3 regions of the Bacillus cereus group sp. N8 genome follow, and region 2 is predicted to be linked to each of the others. Evidence: predicted binding sites of a transcription regulator. Region 2 holds the regulator's gene; each other region holds the start of a gene.

Region 1 (7,630 bases), on a different contig from region 2:
AAAAGAACCAGCTTGTCCCCAAAATCCATCTAGGAAAGTATCAATATGAAACGCGAAGATTCCTACGACAATAAATACAAATACAGGTACTAATTTCGCAATTGTAGTTACTAAATTCACAAGTGCTGCTGATTGAACTCCGCGTAAAATTAACATGTGAACACACCATAATAATACGCTTGCACCAATAATGGATGCTACATTTTGACCGCCTTCAAAAATTGGGAAGAAATACCCTAATGAAGAAAACAATAATGTGCCGTAAGCTACATTACCAAGCCAAGCAGATAGCCAATATCCCCACGCACTATTAAACCCCATGAAATTACCAAATCCTGCTTTTGCATAACTAAAAATACCACCATCTAAATCTGGCCGTTTTACAGTTAGATTTTGAAAAGATAATCCAAGCGCAATCATCCCAATTCCTGTTATAACCCAACCAATAATAATGGCTCCAGCGCCAGCACCTTTTGCCATATCACTTGCTAAATTAAATGCTCCACCACCGATCATAGAACCAACTACAAGAGCCGTTAAAGTAAACAATCCTAATTTCTTATCTTCACCCATTCCACTCACCTCTCTTTAATTGCAATAACAATACTAACGCAATAGTGAATGATAGTGCCTAAAGGAGGGGAAAGAAGAAAGGAAAATCCCCTTTCTTCTCTACTCCATGTTTCCTAAAGTAGCTGCCATAACAGCTTTAATTGTATGCATTCTATTTTCAGCCTGATCAAATACTTTTGAATGTTTACTGCGGAATACTTCGTCAGTTACCTCCATTTCTTTCAACCCATACTTTTCATAAACTTCCTCACCATACATCGTTTCAACATCATGGAATGCAGGTAAACAATGTAAGAAAATCATATTTTCATTTCCTGTTTCTTTAATCATTTTCATATTTACTTGATAAGGTTTCAATAACTCGACACGTTCAGCAAATTTTTCTTCTTCCCCCATAGATACCCATACATCTGTATAGATTACATCCGCACCCTCAACAGCTTCTTTAACATTACTTGTTACCATTACCCGTTCGTTATATTTTTTTGCTAAATCAATTACTTCCTGTTTTGGCCATAAAGATTCCGGTGTACAAATACGTACATCCATTCCAACGATCGCTCCACCAACTAGTAAGCTATTAGCGACATTATTTCGTCCATCTCCAACGTAAACGAGCTTCACATTTTTTAATTTCCCTACATGTTCTCTAATTGTTAATAAATCTGCAAGTGTTTGTGTTGGATGCCACATATCTGTTAATCCATTCCAAACCGGCACACCAGAATTTTGTGCTAAAGATTCTACAGTTTCATGATTAAATCCACGAAACTCAATTCCGTCAAACATGCGTCCTAACACTTTTGCTGTATCTTCTACAGATTCTTTCTTCCCAAGCTGAATATCACCTTTCCCTAAATATTCAGGGTTTGCACCTAAATCTGTACATGCTACTGTAAATGCACATCGTGTACGAGTTGAAGTTTTTTCAAATAAGAGCGCTACATTTTTTCCTTCTAAATAACGATGTGGGATACCATTTTTCTTTTTCTCTTTTAATTCTGCTGCTAAATCTAGAAAATATAATAATTCTTCTTGTGTAAAATCTTTTTCAGCTAGAAAACTTCTTCCTTTTACATTAGGTCTAGTCATTAACATAATTCATCCCTGCTTTCTCCGTTATTTATACTAAATATCTTTACGAACAATCGGCATACTCATGCAACGTGGACCTCCACGACCACGAGATAATTCCGAACTTAGCACCTCAATAACTTCTATACCATGTTCCCGTAATAAAGCATTGGATACATAGTTGCGATCATATGTAACAACTACTCCCGGCGCAATCGCTAATGTATTCGAGCCATCATTCCATTGTTCACGAGCAGAAGCAATTACATCTCCTCCTCCACAAGGGATAAGAACTAATTCACTTAAGCCTAATACCTCTTTTAATGCTTCCATTAAAGAAGTACGATGTGTAATTTTAAGAGTTTCTTCATCTGAGCCTTTTTCTAAAATATAAATATTCATATTTCCTTTCGGTCCTTGAATGGCCGGATGAATTGTAAATTTGTCATAATCGACCATTGTAAATACTGTATCTAAATGCATAAATGCTCGGCATTTTGGAATTTCTATTGCTAACACTTTCTTAATTTTATTTTGTCGACTAAAGAGATTTTTAGCTAAACGTTCAATTGCTTTAGCTGAAGTGCGGGCAGATACTCCAATTGCAATTGTTTCCTCATTTAAAATTAGCTCGTCGCCACCTTCAATTGGAAACTTATAATCACGATCTAGCCAAATTGGCACATTGTGATTTGCAAATCTTGGATGATATTTAATGATGTACTCCATGAATAATGATTCACGTCTACGCGCCGGTTCTCTCATCTTATTTATCGTTAAGCCATCACTCATGGCAGCTGCTGGATCACGAGTAAAATATAAATTAGGCATTGGGTCTAAGTAAAATGGATAGTGATCTTCCATTAACTCATATAAATGTGTTTTCTTACTTGTTTCAATTTCGTTTTTCCGTACACCACCCATAATTTTTTGAATTAATTCTTCATTTGAAAAGGAAAGTAAATATTCTTTTAAAGTTTGATGTGCAACATTTACGTCAGCCTGTCCTTCTTGTAAAATACGATCAACAAATTCTTCTCGAAGTTTTTTATCTACTAACGCCTCAGCAGCTAGTTTTTCTAAATAAAGAACTTCAACACCCCGATTGCGTAATGTTTGTGCAAAATAATCATGCTCTTTTTGAATAATTGGTAAGTATGGAATATCGTCAAATAATAATTGCTGTAAATAATCTGGCGTTAAGTTTTCCACTTCTTTACCAGGTCGTTTTAATAAAACCGTTTGTAATTCCCCAATCTCTGAAGTAACATGTATCGGATGCTTCATTTGTTGTACCTCCTTTTAAATATGTTTGATGTCTTACAAGTACATAATAAATGCTACACGCTTTTATCTTTGTGAAAGCATCCACATTATCATTGTGAAATATTAAACAAGTTATTTTTTTAAAATCATATAAATTTGTATTTTTATAACACTTCATCCCGCTTTTTCAATAAAAAAATACATATATTACGCATATATGTTGAATATTTAACTTCCGTATTTAAACAAAAATCCTGTTTTTAATTTTTATTAAAAACAGGATTTTGCATCTAAATAATTAAATTTAACCTTTCTTCTAAAATCTCCCTATCTGATTTCGACTGAGAAATTATAAGGCATGTATCATTTCCACATATACATCCTATTTTTTCTTTCCAATCTAACTCATCAAACAGAACACCAATAACATGTGCATTACCGGGTAATGTTTTAATAACCATTAATTGATCTACACAATCAATTTTTACAACAACCTCTCGTAATTTTTTCTTTAACTTTATATCAGTTTGTAAATGCTCTTCTGAGAAAAATTTATATATCATTAATCCTTCTTGAGAAGGTACCTTCGTTAAGTTTAACTCACGAATATCTCGAGAAACTGTAGCTTGTGTTACTAATACATCTTTTTTTGCTAACAATTCTACTAATCTTTCTTGCTTATCTATTTCATACTCCTTTACAAATTGTTTAATTAATCGTTGTCTTTTTTCTTTTTTCATAAAAGACACCCCTTTTAATATTATAGCTCGCTATAATTTTCATCCGAAAGGGACAGAAAAGAATGTTGCGGAAACGTTCATAGTTTATACTTTTTAACTGTAGATATTAAATCTAGCTAAAAAAAGAGAAGAACAGCATTCTGTTCTTCTCTTTTACATCGAAAACTGTTCAATCGTTTGTTTTAAATCGGCTTCTTGCTTCTCTAAATCTTTTAATAATTGATCGATTACCACCATATTTTTGGACTGTTGTAGCGTCACACGCGCCACTTCTTGTGAACCAGCTGACGTTTCCTCTGCAATTGCTGCTACAGCCTTTGTTTGTGATCCTGTTTGATGAATTTGATTCACTTGTTCATTCATATAACTACTAGTTTGCTTCGTAGCATCGGCTACTTCCATAATACTTGATGACATTTCTTGTAAAATTAATTCAGTAGCTTTCCTTGCAGCTTCTTCCAACTTCTGAAGTGGTTTAATTAAAAAAATTGCTGCTCCATATGCTAAAATTCCAGACCATACTACACCTAATAACATAAAGATAATATTATAAACAGTTAGACTTACATAAATTTGAAAATAATCATACATAACGTAAATAAAAAATATGCTTGTTGAATATGTAATGAAAGCTAAAACTGTCGTAAATAGCATAAGCTGTATACGTAAACCATAGGAAAATGTTTTCCTTTCTTTTTCCATCTCTTCTTTCCCCCTTATTTTAAGCAATATAAGTAATACCTATATATTGTTATCCATATTTTCGCTATAGAAAGATATAAAAATTTTAAAAATCATAATTTCCTTGAATATCAAATCTCGCCAAAAAAATAAAGGATTCTGACAATTTGTGACTAATAACAGAAATAAGGGGCAACATTTGTAAATATATTTTTGACTGGGGGTTTTGTATGATTCAAGTTCGAAATCTAGTAAAATCATTTGGTTCACTTGATGTTTTAAAAGGAATCGATTTAGAAGTAAAAGAAAAAGAAGTTGTTGTTTTAATCGGTGCCAGTGGTTCCGGCAAAAGTACATTACTTCGCTGTCTGAACTTTTTAGAAATGTACGATGAAGGTGAAATTCATTTACAAGGTGAACGAATTGATCCAAAGCATTCAAATTTAAACAAAGTCCGTGAAAATGTCGGTATGGTTTTTCAGCACTTTAACCTCTTTCCTCATATGACCTCACTAGAAAACATCATAGAAGCACCTATTCACGTAAAAAAATTGGAGACAGCAGACGCGAAGGATGTTGGTAATCAACTCCTACAAAAAGTCGGCCTACAAGATAAGGCGGATGTAACTCCTCACCTACTGTCAGGTGGTCAAAAACAACGCGTTGCGATTGCACGAGCTCTTGCTATGAATCCTAAAATTATGCTATTTGATGAACCTACCTCAGCCTTAGACCCTGAACTCGTTGGAGAAGTATTGCAAGTTATGAAAGAACTTGCTGAAGAAGGAATGACAATGGTTATTGTTACTCATGAAATGAATTTCGCAAGAGATGTAGCTGATCGCGTCATCTTTATGGATGACGGGAAAATTGTAGAGGATGCTCCACCAGCGCAATTCTTTTCAGCTCCATCACATGAACGAGCAAAACAATTTTTACGTAACGTTTTATAATGTGACTTCTATTTCAAACGTAAAGAAATACATTCATACGGTGCACAACTAATTGTCCAAATAAAATATCTCGATAACATACTTAAAACCATCCGTATGATCAATATATAGGAGGGGTTTTATGAAAAGAAAACTATTAACTATTGTTGCGAGTATTACACTATGTACATCCTTCATACTAGGAGCCTGTAGTAAGGAAAGTTCGACTACTTCATCAAATGGTGAAAAGGAATTTCGTTATGCGATGAGTGGATTATACAAACCTTTTAACTATAAAGAAAATGACGGAAAACTTGCCGGATTTGATGTAGAAATAGGTGAGGCGCTCGCGAAAAAGATGGGAATGAAACCCGCTCCTATTACAAATCCGTGGGAAACGCTAATTCAAGGTCTACAATCAAAAAAATATGATGCGATATTAGGAAGTATGGCCATTACAGAAGAACGATTAAAAGCTGTTAGTTTCTCAGACCCATATTATCGCTCTGGTGCCCAGATTTTCGTAGCTAAAAAGAATACATCTATCTCTTCTCCAGAAGATTTGAAAGGAAAGAAAATTGGTGTTGTAAAAGCTAGTACCTTTAAAACTCTTGTTGCAAAACATACAGATCAAATTACAGAATACGATAGTGATATTACCGCTCTTATGGACTTAGAGCCTGGGCGTGTTGACGCAGTAATCACTGATCAAATGGTTGGTCTTCGAATGATTAAAGAAGGTAAATCAAATATAAAAGAAGCTGGAAAACCATTAAATCTTGATGAAATGGGAATTGCTATTCGCAAAGATGATAAAGAAATGGTTGAGAAAGTAAATAAAGCTTTAAATGAAATCATTAAAGATGGTACGTACGAAAAGATTAGTAAAAAATGGTTTGGTCGTAATATTCTTGGAGAAGAGGCAAAAACGAAGTAAGTTAACTATTCAAAGATTCCATAAATCATGCCCCACTTTTTATGTGGGGTATTTCATTCCCTACTAAAATCTATACACTATGAGGTGAAACGCATGTTTGAAATTTTTATCTCTACCTACCCCACACTTTTAAAAGCTACTATTATCACATTACAATTAACATTAACTTCCCTAGTACTCGGCTCATTAATTGGATTACTATTCGCTTTTTTTCGAATCTCTAACAATAAAGTTCTAAATAGTATCGCTCATGTCTACATCGCCATTATTCGTGGTACACCTTTAATTGTTCAAATCGCAATTCTCTATTTTGGTATTACATCTGTTGTTGTGTTCACCCCTTTTTGGGCAGGAGCAATTGCTTTAGCAATTCATAACGGTGCATATATTACCGAAATTTTCCGTGGATCCATTCAATCCGTTGACCGTGGACAATTAGAAGCTGCTCGCTCTTTAGGCATGCCTTACCCTTTGGCGATGCGCCGAATTATATTACCACAAGCATTTCGTCTATCTCTTCCTCCTCTAGGTAATCAATTTATTATTGGATTGAAAGATTCCTCACTTGTTGCTTACGTAGGACTGTCCGAATTATGGGGATCGGGTTTATCAATTGCCGCAAGTAACTTCCAACAATTAGATACATATGTAATCGTTGGTTTATATTATCTCGTACTCGTTCTCCTATTTACTTATTTTGTTAACCTTTTAGAAAAACGATTACAGCGCAAAGAGACAAACTCTATCCAAGTCCATACAAAGAATAAAAAAGAAGTTTCTTTATAAAAAAAAGCAAGCCTGAGATGGCTTGCTTTTTCACTGCAAAATATATCAACTTTTACTGATTTACTTTTTTAATACTCTCTTTTTCCTCTATATGTTCCTCACGATATGAAATATTATGAGGATCTAGGCCATTTCCTAAAGAACCATAGAAATGCTCCCTATGCGGATCAACTAATTCACTTCCGTGATAATACACACGTGGTGTATTCCAAAGCGCTGCCAATGCTTTCGTCATCGGCATTTCGTGATAGCGTTCTGGCCACATTTCTTTAATTTTATCTTTTACTAATGGATAGTATTTAGAACTCATAGCAGGAAACAGATGATGTTCTGTATGGTATGAGAAATTGAAATGTAAAACGTCTACCCAACGCGGCACTGTTACTGATAAACAGTTTGCTAAAGGATCATTTACTGGAACAATTGGATTTAAGCGGTGATTTGTTGCGATATATGCCATTACAATGAAGTTAGCAATTAACAACGGAATCACATATGCAAATAACCATTTTGCAGGTCCCATAATAAACAATAAACTAATCCAAACTGTCCAGGGCAAAAGAAGTTGCAGCCATACAGATTTTTGATTGGATGACTTAAATTCCTTTATAAAATGAAAGAACATTCGAGTCGAATGTAAC
Region 2 (7,630 bases):
GTTGGAGCACTTTTAATAGGTGTAAATGCAGCGAAAGCTGTGGCTTTTGCGCATGATATCCCTCTAGTTGGTGTTCATCATATTGCTGGTCATATTTATGCAAACCGTTTAGTAAAAGAAGTACAATTCCCATTACTATCACTTGTTGTATCTGGTGGACATACGGAGCTTGTTTATATGAAAGAACACGGTTCATTTGAAGTGATCGGTGAAACACGAGATGATGCAGCAGGGGAAGCATATGATAAAGTAGCTCGTACGTTATCTATGCCATATCCAGGTGGTCCTCATATTGATCGCCTTGCGCATGAAGGAAAGCCGACAATTGATTTGCCTCGTGCATGGCTAGAGCCGGATTCGTATGATTTTAGCTTTAGTGGATTGAAATCGGCAGTTATCAACACTGTGCATAACGCAAAACAACGTGGTATAGAAATTGCACCGGAAGATTTAGCAGCAAGTTTCCAAGAAAGTGTAATCGACGTACTTGTAACGAAAGCGTCTCGTGCGGCGGATGCATATAACGTAAAGCAAGTGCTCCTTGCTGGCGGCGTAGCTGCTAATAAAGGGCTTCGTGCACGTCTAGAAGAAGAGTTTGCACGAAAAGAAGATATAGAGTTAATTATCCCGCCGTTATCTTTATGCACAGACAATGCAGCGATGATTGCAGCTGCAGGGACCATTGCATACGAACAAGGAAAACGTGCGACATTAGCTTTAAATGCAAACCCAGGATTAGATATTGAAGCATAGTTATACACAAAATTAACCACAGCCTGTGGACAAAACCCATATTATCTGTTGATAATGTGGGTTTTGTTGTGTATATGAAATGTTGATAACTTTTTCAGTGATTGTGGATAATGTGGAAAAGTTATTTTGGGGTTTATTTTATAAAGGTGGATATGTGTATAAACTTGTGGATAAAGTGGATGAAGTCTGACCTTTAAATGTATTCTTTTTTGGGAAATAAAAAACAAGAAGATATCCTTAAAAAACATTTTGAAATATGCTCTAATTATAGGTGTCGCTAACAATGTCAAACTTTGTCGGTAAATTGATATCTTGTGTCGAATCGTTGATTTGTTTAAAAAATCATTTAGACAATATGACGTTGATTCCAACTAGAAGATAAAAAGGATGTCGCATAGTCAAAAATCCCGACTTATGAGACATCCTCTTTATCAATACTTTTATAAATGCAATTCTTCCCATTCTGCCATACAAGCTTCAAGTTGCTCTTGTAGTGTTTGCTTTTTCATTGTAATTTCACTAGCCTTTTCATAATCTGCATATATTTCTGGTAAGCAAAGCTGATCTTCTAATGTAGCAATTTCTTCTTCAAATTCTATGATGTTTTGTTCTAGCTCCTCAATTTTCCGAGTGCGTTGACGCTCTAACTGTTTACGCTCTTTTTCTTCGAGATAATTTAATTTTTCTTGAGCTACAGTTTTTTGAACAGGTGCCTGATTTTCTTGCTGTTCTTGTTGTTCAAATTCTGCACGTTCAATCATTTCATTTTTCTTTTCAACGTAGTAATCGTAATCGCCTAAATATTCTTGTGCACCTTCTGTTGATAACTCAATAACGGTCGTCGTTACACGATTAATAAAGTAGCGGTCATGTGATACGAATAGAAGTGTTCCTGGGTAATCAATTAAAGCATTCTCCAAAATTTCTTTACTATTTAAATCAAGATGGTTCGTTGGCTCATCGAGAATTAATAAATTCGATTTTTGCATCATAAGTTTTGCGAGAGCTAATCGAGCTTTTTGTCCACCACTAAGAGAAGATACTGGCTTTAATACATCATCTCCTGTGAATAAGAAGTTACCTAGTATCGTGCGAATTTCTTTTTCAGGCTGCAATGGATATTCATCCCATAATTCATTTAAAACTCGCTTAGAAGATGTTAAGTTAGCTTGTTCTTGATCATAATAGCCAACAGATACATTGGATCCGAAAGAAACATCACCATTTAGTAGAGGTAACTTATTCACAAGTGATTTTAACAATGTGGATTTCCCGATTCCGTTCGGTCCAACTAAAGCAACACTATCCCCGCGAGTTAAGCGCATTGTTACATGTTCAATAATCGGATCCTCATCATAGCCGATAGTTGCATCCTTTACTTGTAAAACATCATTTCCGCTTTGTTTTTCAATATCGAAGTGGAAGGATGCTGACTTAGAATCACCTAATGGTCTTGTTAATAATTCCATTCGGTCTAATTGTTTACGACGGCTTTGCGCACGTTTTGTCGTAGATGCACGAGCTATATTTTTTTGAACGAAGTCCTCAAGCTTAGCAATTTCATCTTGTTGCTTTTCATAACGTTTCATTTCTTGCTCGTATAGCGCTGATTTTAAATCTAAATATTTACTGTAGTTACCAACAAATCGTCTGCTTTCTTTATTCGAAATTTCATATACTTGTGTAACGAGTTTATCTAAGAAATAACGGTCATGGGAAACGATTAGTATTGCGCCAGGATAGCCTTGTAAATATTGTTCAAGCCAAGTCAATGTTTCAATGTCCAAATGGTTTGTAGGCTCGTCTAAAATAAGTAAGTCTGGTTTAGTTAATAATAATTTACCAAGAGCTAATCGTGTTTTTTGCCCACCACTTAATGTGGAAATTGTCGTCTGGTGCATCTCAACTGGGAAGCCAAGACCACTTAAAATCGAACGGATATCCGCTTCGTACTGATAGCCACCTTGATCTTTATAATCTAATTGTAATTGGTCATAGTCAGCTAATAATTTCTCGTATATAGCCGCATTTGAAAAGTTTTCTTCTTTGCCCATCTCTTGCTCTAGCCTTCGAAGTTTTGTCTCCATTTGCTGTAAGTGTGTAAAGACGGTTAACATTTCATCCCAAATTGTTAAAGACGTTTCTAATCCGGTATTTTGAGCTAAATACCCCATTGAGACATCTTTCGGTTTTATAATTTCACCACCATCATGAGATAACTCACCAGCTATTATTTTTAATAATGTAGATTTTCCGGCTCCATTTCGTCCGACTAATGCGATACGATCTTTCGTTTGTACTTCCAATTTTATGTTTGCAAGAATCGTTTCTGCACCGTATAATTTCGAAAGCGCGTTTACTTGTAATAAAATCAATGTTTTCACCTCAAATAATTTCTTAACTTTGCCATGTTTATATTTCTCAATCATACTAAAAATAGTGTATAGTTTAAAATAAAGAGAGAATACTTCTTCTCTTTATTATACAAGGAAATTCATGAGTGCTAAACTTCTGTATTTGATTCAAGTATATGAATAAAGATAGGAAGAGAGGAGAGGTTATATGGATCAGCAAAAAATTCCACAGGCCACTGCCAAACGTTTGCCTCTATACTATCGATTTATCCAAAACTTATCTCTTTCTGGTAAGCAACGTGTTTCATCAGCCGAATTGAGTGAAGCGGTAAAAGTTGACTCCGCAACTATTCGAAGAGATTTTTCATATTTTGGAGCGTTAGGGAAAAAAGGATATGGATATAACGTAAATTATTTATTATCATTTTTCCGTGAAACACTCGACCAAGATGATATAACACGTGTAGCACTTATTGGAGTAGGTAATTTAGGGACCGCTTTCTTACATTATAATTTCACGAAAAACAATAATACAAAAATTGAAATGGCGTTTGACGTTAGTGAAGAGAAAGTTGGAACAGAAATCGGAGGCATTCCTGTATATCATTTGGATGAACTAGAAGAACGTTTATCAACTGATATACAAGTGGCAATATTAACAGTACCCGCTACAGTAGCACAATCTGTGGCAGATAGATTGGCAGAAACGAACGTGCATGGTATTTTAAATTTCACACCAGCACGCTTAAATGTGTCAGAGAATATAAGGATTCATCATATTGATTTAGCTGTAGAGTTACAAACACTTGTTTACTTTTTGAAGAATTATCCACAATAAAACGCAGAGGAAGCGACCTCTGCGTTTTATTATTGTTTTTTCTTTGTGAATTTAACTAAGATAAGGCGAAGTGCCAAATTAAAATCAATTGTTGCCATAACTGCAAATAGTATTGTCCACATATTCCAGATTGTATCTGTTACGTTTGTAATGGCGAAACGTGTAAAGATACATCCAAGAAGAAAGTACAATGCAGCCATGAACAATGGTGAGTTTCTCATACTAAAAATCCTCCGATAAAGCCTTGCATTTTTTCAGCTTCTTTAATCATTTCTTGAATTTGTTCATTGCTTACTAAAACTTGAGCAACTGCAACTAATGTATTCATTGCAACATGGGCTGCAATAGGGACGATAATACGCTTCGTTTTTACATATAAAAAGGCGAATACGAGCCCCATAGAAGTGTATACCAATAAGTGAGTAAAATCAAAATGAATCGCCGCGAATACAAGTGAACTAATGATAGCAGCAATAAAGAAGTTAAACTTCTTATAAAGTGTACCGAATAAAATTTTTCTAAATACGATTTCTTCCAAAATAGGTCCTATTATAGATATGACGATAAGGAACCAAGGTGTCGTTCTTGCGATGTCCATAAGTCTTTCTGTATTTTCAGAGCCAGGTGTAATCCCTAATAACCGCATTTCGATCATACCGGCAATACTTTGTGAAAATAGTGCTAAGAAAAATCCGATGAAAATCCATCCAACTGTAGCTGGAACAGTAGAGCGCATTTTATCTAAATGCCTGTCGCGAATGTCTGTTCTGAGTAACCAAAGTACAACGCATAATGCAATGAAAAAGCTAATGATAGCCCAATGACCAGTTATGAGCTGAATCTTTTCCTCTCTAGTAAATCCCCTATTATCGTATAGTCCAGTTTTCAGGAGAAGCGGTAACCCGGCAATGCCTGATAGCTGCATTAAAATGTATGTAACGATAACCCACCAATATTGTTTCTTCAAATGGTTTAACCATCCTTTCTAACTCTAGTGTATGAGATAAAGTAGGATAACATGTAAATATGCTACCTATCATATAAACTTTCATTCAAATTATGATTCTTTTGTAAATCTTTATTTGAAATTAAAATAGAAGACAGGAAAAAGTTGTGTGTTTAGCGAAAACAACTTAGGGTGTCTTTCATATTGTAACATACAAGAAGTGGGAACAACGATTCATATGGTAAAGGCAGTAGAAGAAGTAATGCTATATAGGAAAGTGTATAAAGTAATTTGCGAAAAAATTATGATTTTTTTACTTGCAAAAGAAATTGAGATTATTTATTATTAGAAGTGTGTTAGCACTCGTGTGACTTGAGTGCTAATAAATAAAATTTACATAACAAAATGAGGAGGTTATTGTTCATGCTAAAGCCATTAGGTGATCGCGTTGTAATTGAACTTGTTCAAGCAGAAGAAAAAACAGCAAGTGGTATTGTATTACCAGACACTGCAAAAGAAAAACCACAAGAGGGTAAAGTTATTGCAGTAGGTACAGGCCGAGTGCTTGAAAATGGTGAGCGTGTTGCTTTAGAGGTAGCAGCAGGTGATCTTATCATCTTCTCAAAATATGCAGGTACTGAAGTGAAATACGAAGGTACAGACTACTTGATTTTACGTGAAAGTGACATTTTAGCAATTATCGGTTAATTATATACATTTTAAAAATCCAAGGGGGTCAATTATTATGGCAAAAGATATTAAATTTAGTGAAGAAGCACGTCGTTCGATGCTTCGCGGTGTCGACACTCTTGCAAACGCAGTAAAAGTAACGCTTGGACCAAAAGGTCGTAACGTTGTACTTGAGAAAAAATTCGGTTCACCACTTATTACAAATGACGGTGTAACAATCGCAAAAGAAATCGAATTAGAAGATGCATTCGAAAACATGGGTGCGAAATTAGTGGCAGAAGTTGCTAGCAAAACAAATGATGTAGCTGGTGACGGAACGACAACTGCAACTGTATTAGCGCAAGCCATGATTCGTGAAGGTTTAAAAAACGTAACAGCTGGTGCAAACCCAATGGGTCTTCGTAAAGGTATCGAAAAAGCTGTTACTGCTGCAATTGAAGAATTAAAAGCGATTTCTAAACCAATCGAAGGTAAATCTTCTATCGCACAAGTAGCTGCTATCTCTGCAGCTGACGAAGAAGTAGGTCAATTAATCGCTGAAGCAATGGAGCGCGTTGGTAACGACGGCGTTATTACTTTAGAAGAATCTAAAGGATTCACAACAGAATTAGACGTAGTAGAAGGTATGCAATTTGATCGTGGATATGCATCTCCTTACATGATTACTGATTCTGACAAAATGGAAGCGGTTCTTGATAACCCATACATCTTAATCACTGACAAAAAGATTTCTAACATCCAAGAAATCTTACCAGTATTAGAGCAAGTGGTACAACAAGGTAAACCACTTCTTATCATTGCTGAAGATGTAGAAGGTGAAGCGTTAGCTACATTAGTAGTGAACAAACTTCGTGGTACATTCAATGTAGTAGCTGTTAAAGCTCCTGGATTTGGTGACCGTCGTAAAGCAATGCTAGAAGATATCGCAATCTTAACTGGTGGCGAAGTAATCACTGAAGAATTAGGACGTGACTTAAAATCTGCTACAGTTGAATCTTTAGGACGCGCTGGTAAAATCGTTGTAACGAAAGAAAACACAACTGTAGTTGAAGGTATTGGAAATTCACAACAAATCGAAGCTCGCATTGGCCAAATCCGCGCGCAATTAGAAGAAACTACTTCTGAATTCGATCGTGAAAAATTACAAGAGCGTCTTGCTAAACTTGCGGGCGGTGTAGCAGTAATTAAAGTAGGTGCGGCAACTGAAACTGAGTTAAAAGAGCGCAAACTTCGTATTGAAGATGCACTTAACTCAACTCGTGCAGCAGTAGAAGAAGGTATCGTTGCGGGTGGTGGTACTTCACTTATGAACGTGTACACGAAAGTAGCTTCTATCGTAGCTGAAGGCGACGAAGCAACAGGTATCAACATCGTACTTCGTGCACTAGAAGAGCCAGTTCGTCAAATCGCAATCAACGCTGGTCTAGAAGGATCTGTAGTTGTAGAGCGTCTAAAAGGCGAAAAAGTAGGCGTTGGTTTCAACGCAGCTACTGGCGAGTGGGTTAACATGCTTGAGTCTGGTATCGTAGATCCAGCTAAAGTAACTCGTTCTGCACTTCAAAACGCAGCATCTGTTGCAGCTATGTTCTTAACAACTGAAGCTGTAGTAGCTGACAAGCCAGAACCAGCTGGTGCTGCTGGAATGCCTGATATGGGCGGCATGGGCATGGGCGGTATGGGCGGAATGATGTAATTCCGTTTGCTCGAAAAACATCCATTTCTATATAGAAATGGATGTTTTTTTATGTTTTTTAGAAAAGGAAATGAATTTCTGTAGAATTTTGTCGCTTTCTCTCTTGACCATATCGATACTTCATTGTTAGAATCTAGGAAGATAATATAAAACGATCCTTCATATATCCTCAAAGATAAGGTTTGAGAGTCTCTACCGGGTTACCGTAAACAACCTGACTATGAAGGCAGTGTGTCTTATATTTATAAAGAGCGGAGACTATCTTTCTTTATAAAGCCAGACCCCTGCCTTTTCTTTGTTATGAGACTAGAGGCGGAGGACTGGCTTTTTTTATTATATTAGTAATGCTTTTTGCC
Region 3 (7,630 bases), on a different contig from region 2:
TTTGCACACCCAGTACTCACTAGGCATAACAATATAAAAACTAAGAAATAAAATGAACGCTTCATTTAGCACCCTCTCCCTCTTTTAAGTCAAGTGACAAAAATGTAAGGTGAATTCAAGAAAATGTAAGTAAAATCGATAGCCCAATTCGTGTTTCTATATTATAATCAATTGAATTTACTTACATTACTAAAAAACATAGGAGATTGTCATGAAGAAATTTAAACTTTCATCTTTTCTTCCGTTAAGTTATATACTTCTACTCGTACTCGTAAGTCCCCTTTACGACGTATTAAATAAATCAGCTGTTCATGCAGTAAACGTTACAACTGTAGTAGATAGTTGGATTCCATTTATAAAAGCATTTATTATTCCTTATTTACTTTGGTTTCCATACTTATACGGCGCACTTATTTATTACTGCTTTGCTGATCGAAAGCAATATTACGTTACTTTAAGTAGTGTAATTCTTGGCAAACTTGCTTGTTTTTCTGTTTATTATTTTTGGCAAACAACAGTACCGCGTCCAACCGTCGTTGGAACAGACGTATTTTCCGAACTAGTCCGCTATATTTATAGTATCGATCAACCGGTAAACTGTTTCCCTAGCATTCACGTTCTTACTACATTTGTAATAATGCTCGCTGCCTTTAAACGTAGAGAACAACATGCTTTTGAATATTACATTCTTACTTTCTTCGGTACACTTATCATTTTATCAACGCTATTTACGAAGCAACACGCATTTGTAGATGCCGTTTCTGGAATGACGCTTGCAAGCATATTATACTTCGGTGTTCAGCTATTGTTAGCAAAAGAACCAATAAGAGTTCCAGTAAAACAAAATCATAAAATGTAACATAACAAAAAAGCAGACTGTGGCTTCTTCAGTCTGCTTTTCTCTATATCAAGGAGATTTTCAAATTAAGATTGCGGTACAGTCATATCACCTGAGTGAATACGACCTGCTTTTTTAAGAGCAATGTAAAGTATATAAGAAACAGCTACTGGGATGATGATATAAGTGATTATCATCGCTGGGAGAACTTCCCATCCTTGGCTGGAAATTAAATTAATTGGTGCGATAAGAGAACTTAATCCAAGACCTGCAATTTCTTTTCCTGCTTCTAGATGGAAAATCAATGCCGATACTGGGCCCACTATTGCACTGGCGACGACAGTTGGGACGAGAATCATTGGATTTTTAGTAATGTTCGGCAACTGTACTTTTGGAGTACAAAGTGCCTGAGCTAATATGCCACCTAAATTATTTTCTTTCGCTGAGATAACAGAGAATCCGATAAACTGAGCAACACATCCAGCAAGTGCTGCACCACCTGCAACACCATCTAAGCTAAGTGCTATCGCTAAAGCAGCTGATGAAGCTGGAGAGATAAGTAATAATCCCCAAACTACAGCAATCACGATAGAAGCGACGAACGGGCTACCAGCTGAACTATCTTTAATGAATGCTCCAACTGCATTTAAAACTGGGCTAATATTTTGAGCTAACCAAATACCGACTAAACCAGAACCGAGTATTGCTGCAAATGGAACGAGCATCATATCTAAAGCAGTCTTTCCGCTTAATCGTTTACCAATATAAACTGCTAAAGTCGCTGTTAATAATGCACCGATTGGTTCACCTGTTTTAATGATGAGACCAGCTTCAGTAATTGAAATGGAACCTGCTCCAATTGCTCCAGCCACCATTGCTGAGAAAATTACGAGTCCGTTTGCACCAAGCATAAAAGCAATTCCGGCTCCAATTGCTGGTGCCATAAGTGATTTTGCAACAACTCCGATTGTAATAAGTAATGGGATATCAACAATTCTTCCTATATTTTCGATCAGTAAACCAATTCCAAGAGATACGAAAATACCCTGTGCGATTCCGGCAGAAGCTTTAAACACACGAGACATTATATATTCCTTCATTTGTTTCACCTTCTCCTATAATTTAGTAGCCAATTGTTTTCATATAATCGCGTAAAACATCGTTTGATTTCGCAAAGCGGCTTTCTTCATCTTCTAATAAATTCAGTTCTACCACTTCTCTTACACCGTCTCTAGTAATAATTGCTGGTACTCCTGTACAAATATCGTATTCGCCATATTCGCCATCTAAAATAGCTGAAACAGCGATAACACGGTGATCATCATTGAAAATTGAGCGGGCAATATAAGCTAGGGAATTTCCGATTCCGTAATAAGTAGTTCCTTTACGCTTATAAATTTCCCAGCCAGCTTTTGCAGTCTTTTCAACAATTTCATCTAAATCTATCTCGCCAAATCGTTCTTTTTGTTCCTCTAAAATTTGCAGAATTGGCTTTCCACCAACAGTTACGTGAGACCAAGCAACCATTTGAGAATCACCATGTTCCCCTAATGAATACCCATGAATACTACGAGGATCTACATGTAACATTTCAGATAAAATTGTTCTTAAGCGAGAAGAATCTAGTGATGTACCAGTACCAAGTACACGATTTCTTGGTAAACCAGATAATTTCCAAACTTGATATGTAATAATGTCAACTGGGTTCGATGCGATTAAGAAAATGCCATCAAATCCACTTTCCATTACGCCATTCACAACACTCTCCATAATCTTAGCGCTTGCTCCTAAAGTGTCTAAACGACTTTGTCCAGGCTTCGGCGCTGGCCCTGCTGTAATAATTACAATGTCCATATCTTTGCAGTCTTCATAGCTTCCTGCATATACTTTTGTTCTTGTATTTGTAAAGTTAATGCAATGCGATAAATCCATCGCTTCTCCAACTGCACGTTCATGATTTATATCAATTAACAATAGCTCTTCGCAAATCCCTTGGTTTACAATGGAATACGCGCAGCTTGATCCAACTAATCCAGTACCGATAATTGCAATTTTTCTTGTGTTTCTATTCATAGCAATCTCTCCTAATCGATCATGTAATCTATTTCTTTTGTTCTTTACACTCCTAATTATAGAGATTCCCACGATAGAAACCATGGATACTTTGTGAAACATTGAACAAACTTTTGTCCTTTTTGTGAATTGTCATATTCAATTTTCGTCATATTCGTTACAACTGGAAAAATATTTCTTATGTATTTATTGACATATACCAAACAAAAAAAACGAGCGAATCCATTCGCTCGTTTCATTCATCACACTATTCCGCACTTAATTGACTTTTTAATTGCTGTACAATCATTGGATTAGCAGGTGCTGCCGGTTTGTAATAACTCTTTTGCTTTGCGTATTCATACATATTACGTTGACGCATCTCATCTTGATTGCGAATTTGAATTAACGTTTGATGTAACTGTTCATTATCAGACTGAGAAATATAATTTGCATAACTTGTTAAACTTGAATTTAGCCCTGCTAAATAATCATTTACCATATCTTTTTCATTCATTTTTCGCTTCCTCCTATCCTAAGAAAGTCATTAATTGTTGTTTCGTATTTCGTGCATCTTGTGCATCCTTTTGTAGCATTTGTTTCAACTCTGGATCTGTACATGCCTGTGCATACTGTTCTAACTTGTTAATAATTGTTGCGTGTCCACCAATCAAATGACGTAAGTTTTCTACTTCAAGCTCTGTTAAATTTTGCATAGAATACTCCTACCTTTCTTTGTTCATTCAATATTTATTATTTGATTCTTTTTAAATCGTATTCATTAAAAAGCTTTCTTAAATTCCTTTCATAATAAAATCAACCACATCTATTTATACAGACAAAAAAATGTTATAATTACAGAAAAATACAAATTTTAAAAATGTACCCTTAACTTTATAATTCACAAATACACCATATTAAGACGGTGTGTGCCTATGCAAAGAAAGTTTAAAGTTATCTTCTTCATCGTTTATGCAATCCTATATGTAAAATTGCTAATTGATGTACTAGCTTTAAAACCACTATTAACCTCTATACCTTTACACATGTTATTTCTCATTTGTTTCCTATTTATAGCACTTAACAACTATAAAAATCGTAACACTACGTTTTTCTTAGGATTTATTAGTAAGCGTTAGTTTAATTAAAAACTCCCTTTTATAAACTCTACATAACAAAGGAGCAATGACTATGAAAATCCACGACTTTCTTACAAAAAGCCAAGAAGCTTATGATTCTGAGTCAAGCCAGGATCCTTTCGTATTTACGTTTTTCAATTTTGTCTTAGCAATATATACATTTCTAAAACCTGCTAAATAATATTATTTAGCAAGAAAGAGCCTCTAAATCATTAGAGGCTCTTTCTCATTTTCAAGCCCTGTTCAATTTCGCATAGAATGCTCCTATCTTTCTTTGCTCATTCAAGATTTAGTATTCTGTTCTTTTAGGATTATATGCACTAAAAAACCTTAGAATCACTTCTAAGGTTTCCTCTTATTCAATCTCTCATTACATGTAATCCTTTAATAAACGTTTCTAGTAATAAATATAAACTTGTATCCAAATCTAGCGGCAAACCAAATCCACCCTGCTGTTCAATCGACGCAAACCCATGACAAATACTTCTGAATCCACGTGTCGCATGAAGTGCATTCTCTCCTTCTAAGCCGTATTGTTGTAAAACCTGAAGACAAAGCTTTACAATTCCGTCACCTGCTTTTCTTAATTCTTCATCTCGTAAAAAGGTTGCTTCATACAATCCAGGATGTTTGCGGACGAATGCTACATACGCTTCTCCTAAAGCATGAATTGCTTCATCCATACGTTTACCCTCGGCCGCTTCTTCCAATCTGTTATGCAACTGTTCTATTCCGTAAATACCAAGATTTTTCCGTACATCTTGTAACCCTTTCACATGATTATATAGAGAGGGCGAACGTATCCCTAACCTTTGCGCTAATGAAGCTATTGTTACTTCTTGTATTCCATTTGCATCCGCAATTTCTGCTGCTGTTTCTACAATTTTCGGTAATGTAAGTCCAATTCTAGGTGACATAAATTAACCCTCTTTTCTACTTTCTATATTCCGCCTAGCTTCCTTAATGGCAAGCTCTATGATAGCGCCTGGATCATTTATCATTTTCCCATGCCCTGCCGCAAGCAAGGATGGCTCATATTCTCTTAGCTTCTCTGCACTTTGTAATGCGACTTCTTTACTCCACGTTGCCATCGCAGGAAACGGAAACCAAAATTTCATTTGTCCTGAAACAGCCATACCTCCTCTTGTTTGGAAGGCATCCCCGACAATAAGAGCTTTATTTCGTACATCAAGAAACGACATGGAGCCTGGCGTATGTCCCGGTGTCATAATCGCAAGAAGCGATCCAACTCGGTCGCCATCTTCCAATAAAACATCAGGTACCGTTTTTACCTTTTTAGGTACACCGCCTTTTATCGGTATATTCGGTTCATCCTTTTGTAACGTCGTATCTCCTTCTAACAGTTTTGCGTCTCGCTTAGAAATATAGACTGGAACATTAGGAAGCACGTCCTTTAATGCGTCTAGTGCACCGATGTGATCATCATGCGCATGTGTTAATACAATATTCGTAATTGGTTTTCCTATTTTCTCAGCCGCCTGCAAGATTCCTTTTGCACTATATGGCAAAGCAGCATCAATTAAAGTTAAACCATCTTCTTCCTCCACAAAGTAACAATTCACAGGAAACACTCTTGGCAAAAATGACAATTGATATACCGTTTTTTCATGCATCATTCTCATATTCCCATCTCCCTTTTCACGAAAACTAATACTATTAGTTATATTATACTAATGGCATTAGTTTTTGTCACTGAAAATTACATTTTTTCACAAAAAAATAACAGTAGTCGTTTATACGACTACTGTTATTTAAAGGTATTAAACTGTATAACGCTCATCTTCTAAAATTTTCGCAGCGATTTCACGTTTCTTCGGAATTACGTTAAGTGGCGTGTGGCGTGTTAATTTGCGTAATGATGATAACATCATGCGCAGCATGTCGCCGTTTTCAACTGCGATAAGTGTTTCTTTCGCATCTGCTTCGATTTCGTTGAATGCTTCTTGGCAGAATACTTCAGTGTATAACACTTTTTGTTTATTCTTTTCAAGACCAGTTGTTTTAATTGCTTTTTCTGTACGAAGAACAGCTGATTCCATTGCGTATAGGTTACTTACGATGTCAGCGATATTCACAAGAATTTCTTGCTCTTTATCTAGTGCTTTACCGTATTTTTGAGCTGCTAATCCAGCTACCATTAAGCCGATTTTCTTCGCGTTAGTTACTAAATATTTTTGAAGTGCTAATGGCTCATCGCCTACTTCTTCTGGCATCATCATCATTAACTCTTCTTGTAATTTTTGTGCTTTTTGAAGAAGTGGTAATTCACCTTTCATCGCTTTACGTAAGAACGTACCTGGTACGATTAGGCGGTTAATTTCGTTCGTTCCTTCGAAAATACGGTTAATACGAGAATCGCGGTACATTCTTTCAATCTCGTACTCTGCCATAAATCCGTAACCACCGTGAATTTGAACACCTTCATCTACTGTATAATCTAGTACTTCAGAACCGAATACTTTATTTAAAGAACACTCGATTGCATATTCAGCGATAGAAGCTGCTACTGCTTTACCGTCTTTTACTTCTTCTTCAGATAATGTGCTCATGCGGCTTTCGAATAAACCTACTGTACGATATACAGAGCTTTCAGCTGCATATGTTTTTGCTGCCATATTCGCAAGTTTCTCTTGAATTAATGGGAAGCGAGCGATTGGTTGTTTGAACTGTTGACGTTGGTTTGCATATTGTGCTGAAATTTCTACTGCACGTTTCGCAGACCCAACTGTACCAACACCTAATTTATAACGACCGATATTTAAAATGTTGAACGCGATAATATGACCTTTACCGATTTCACCAAGTAAGTTTTCTTTCGGTACTAACGCATCTTCTAAAATTAACGTACGAGTTGATGAACATTTAATACCCATTTTCTTTTCTTCTGGGCTTGTAGATACGCCAGCATACTCTTTCTCTACGATAAATGCTGAGAAATGCTCACCATCTATTTTTGCATATACGACAAATACGTCAGCAAATGCAGAGTTTGTAATCCATTGTTTTTCACCATTTAATACGTAATGTGTACCTTCTGCATTTAAACGTGCAGTTGTTTTTGCGCCTAATGCATCAGATCCTGAACCTGGCTCTGTTAATGCGTATGCAGCTAATTTTTCACCAGTTGCAAGTAGTGGTAAATATTTTTTCTTTTGCTCTTCGTTACCGAATAATACGATTGGTAACGATCCGATACCTACGTGAGCACCGTGAGTAATTGCAAAGCCACCAGCGCGAGAGAATTTCTCTGCGATTAACGCTGAGCTTACTTTATCAAGGCCAATTCCGCCGTACTCTTCTGGTACGTCAGCGCCTAGTAAACCAAGTTCACCAGCTTCTTTTAAAAGACGAACAGAACGATCAAACTCGTGTTGCTCTAAATATTCAAGCTCCGGAAGAACTTCATTTACGATAAAGTCCTCTGTCGTTTTTGCAATCATTTTATGCTCAGATGAAAAATCTTCTGGCGTAAACACTTGATCAATCGTAATCTCATCTACTAAAAAGCTACCGCCTTTAACCGCACTTCCTACTGTTTTTTCCATGAAAATTTCCTCCTTTATATTTTCATAAGCCGCTT

The links. The regulator Rex, encoded in region 2, represses fermentation and respiration genes when NADH is low (regulators of the CRP and FNR family bind a similar motif). The targets are predictions, from matches to a motif close to TTGTGAAATATTTCACAA.
Region 1: a site for Rex is predicted at 3,027-3,044, ahead of arcA (arginine deiminase). Genes of this name have one in related genera too.
Region 3: a site for Rex is predicted at 3,003-3,020, ahead of JDS80_RS20610 (L-lactate dehydrogenase). Genes of this name have one in related genera too.

Annotation. Positions count from the first base shown of each region.
Region 1 is NZ_JAEHBK010000007.1:140,471-148,100, forward strand. Features, by position in the region: gene arcD (arginine-ornithine antiporter) at 1-573, opposite strand, end outside; gene argF (ornithine carbamoyltransferase) at 673-1,671, opposite strand; gene arcA (arginine deiminase) at 1,702-2,934, opposite strand; gene argR (arginine repressor) at 3,204-3,653, opposite strand; gene JDS80_RS13505 (hypothetical protein) at 3,807-4,355, opposite strand; gene JDS80_RS13510 (amino acid ABC transporter ATP-binding protein) at 4,565-5,287, shown strand; gene JDS80_RS13515 (ABC transporter substrate-binding protein) at 5,409-6,203, shown strand; gene JDS80_RS13520 (amino acid ABC transporter permease) at 6,297-6,989, shown strand; gene desB (Delta(10) desaturase DesB) at 7,042-7,630, opposite strand, start outside.
Region 2 is NZ_JAEHBK010000057.1:2,114-9,743, forward strand. Features, by position in the region: gene tsaD (tRNA (adenosine(37)-N6)-threonylcarbamoyltransferase complex transferase subunit TsaD) at 1-753, shown strand, start outside; gene JDS80_RS28980 (ABC-F family ATP-binding cassette domain-containing protein) at 1,194-3,128, opposite strand; gene JDS80_RS28985 (redox-sensing transcriptional repressor Rex) at 3,316-3,945, shown strand; gene JDS80_RS28990 (YdiK family protein) at 3,975-4,166, opposite strand; gene JDS80_RS28995 (CPBP family intramembrane glutamic endopeptidase) at 4,163-4,912, opposite strand; gene JDS80_RS29000 (hypothetical protein) at 5,061-5,240, shown strand; gene groES (co-chaperone GroES) at 5,315-5,599, shown strand; gene groL (chaperonin GroEL) at 5,637-7,274, shown strand; purine riboswitch at 7,414-7,515, shown strand.
Region 3 is NZ_JAEHBK010000016.1:8,635-16,264, reverse strand. Features, by position in the region: gene JDS80_RS20625 (hypothetical protein) at 1-65, opposite strand, end outside; gene JDS80_RS20620 (phosphatase PAP2 family protein) at 212-859, shown strand; gene JDS80_RS20615 (PTS sugar transporter subunit IIC) at 925-1,938, opposite strand; gene JDS80_RS20610 (L-lactate dehydrogenase) at 1,961-2,911, opposite strand; gene JDS80_RS20605 (spore coat protein) at 3,159-3,407, opposite strand; gene JDS80_RS20600 (hypothetical protein) at 3,421-3,606, opposite strand; gene JDS80_RS20595 (TetR/AcrR family transcriptional regulator) at 4,389-4,946, opposite strand; gene JDS80_RS20590 (MBL fold metallo-hydrolase) at 4,950-5,672, opposite strand; gene JDS80_RS20585 (acyl-CoA dehydrogenase family protein) at 5,811-7,595, opposite strand.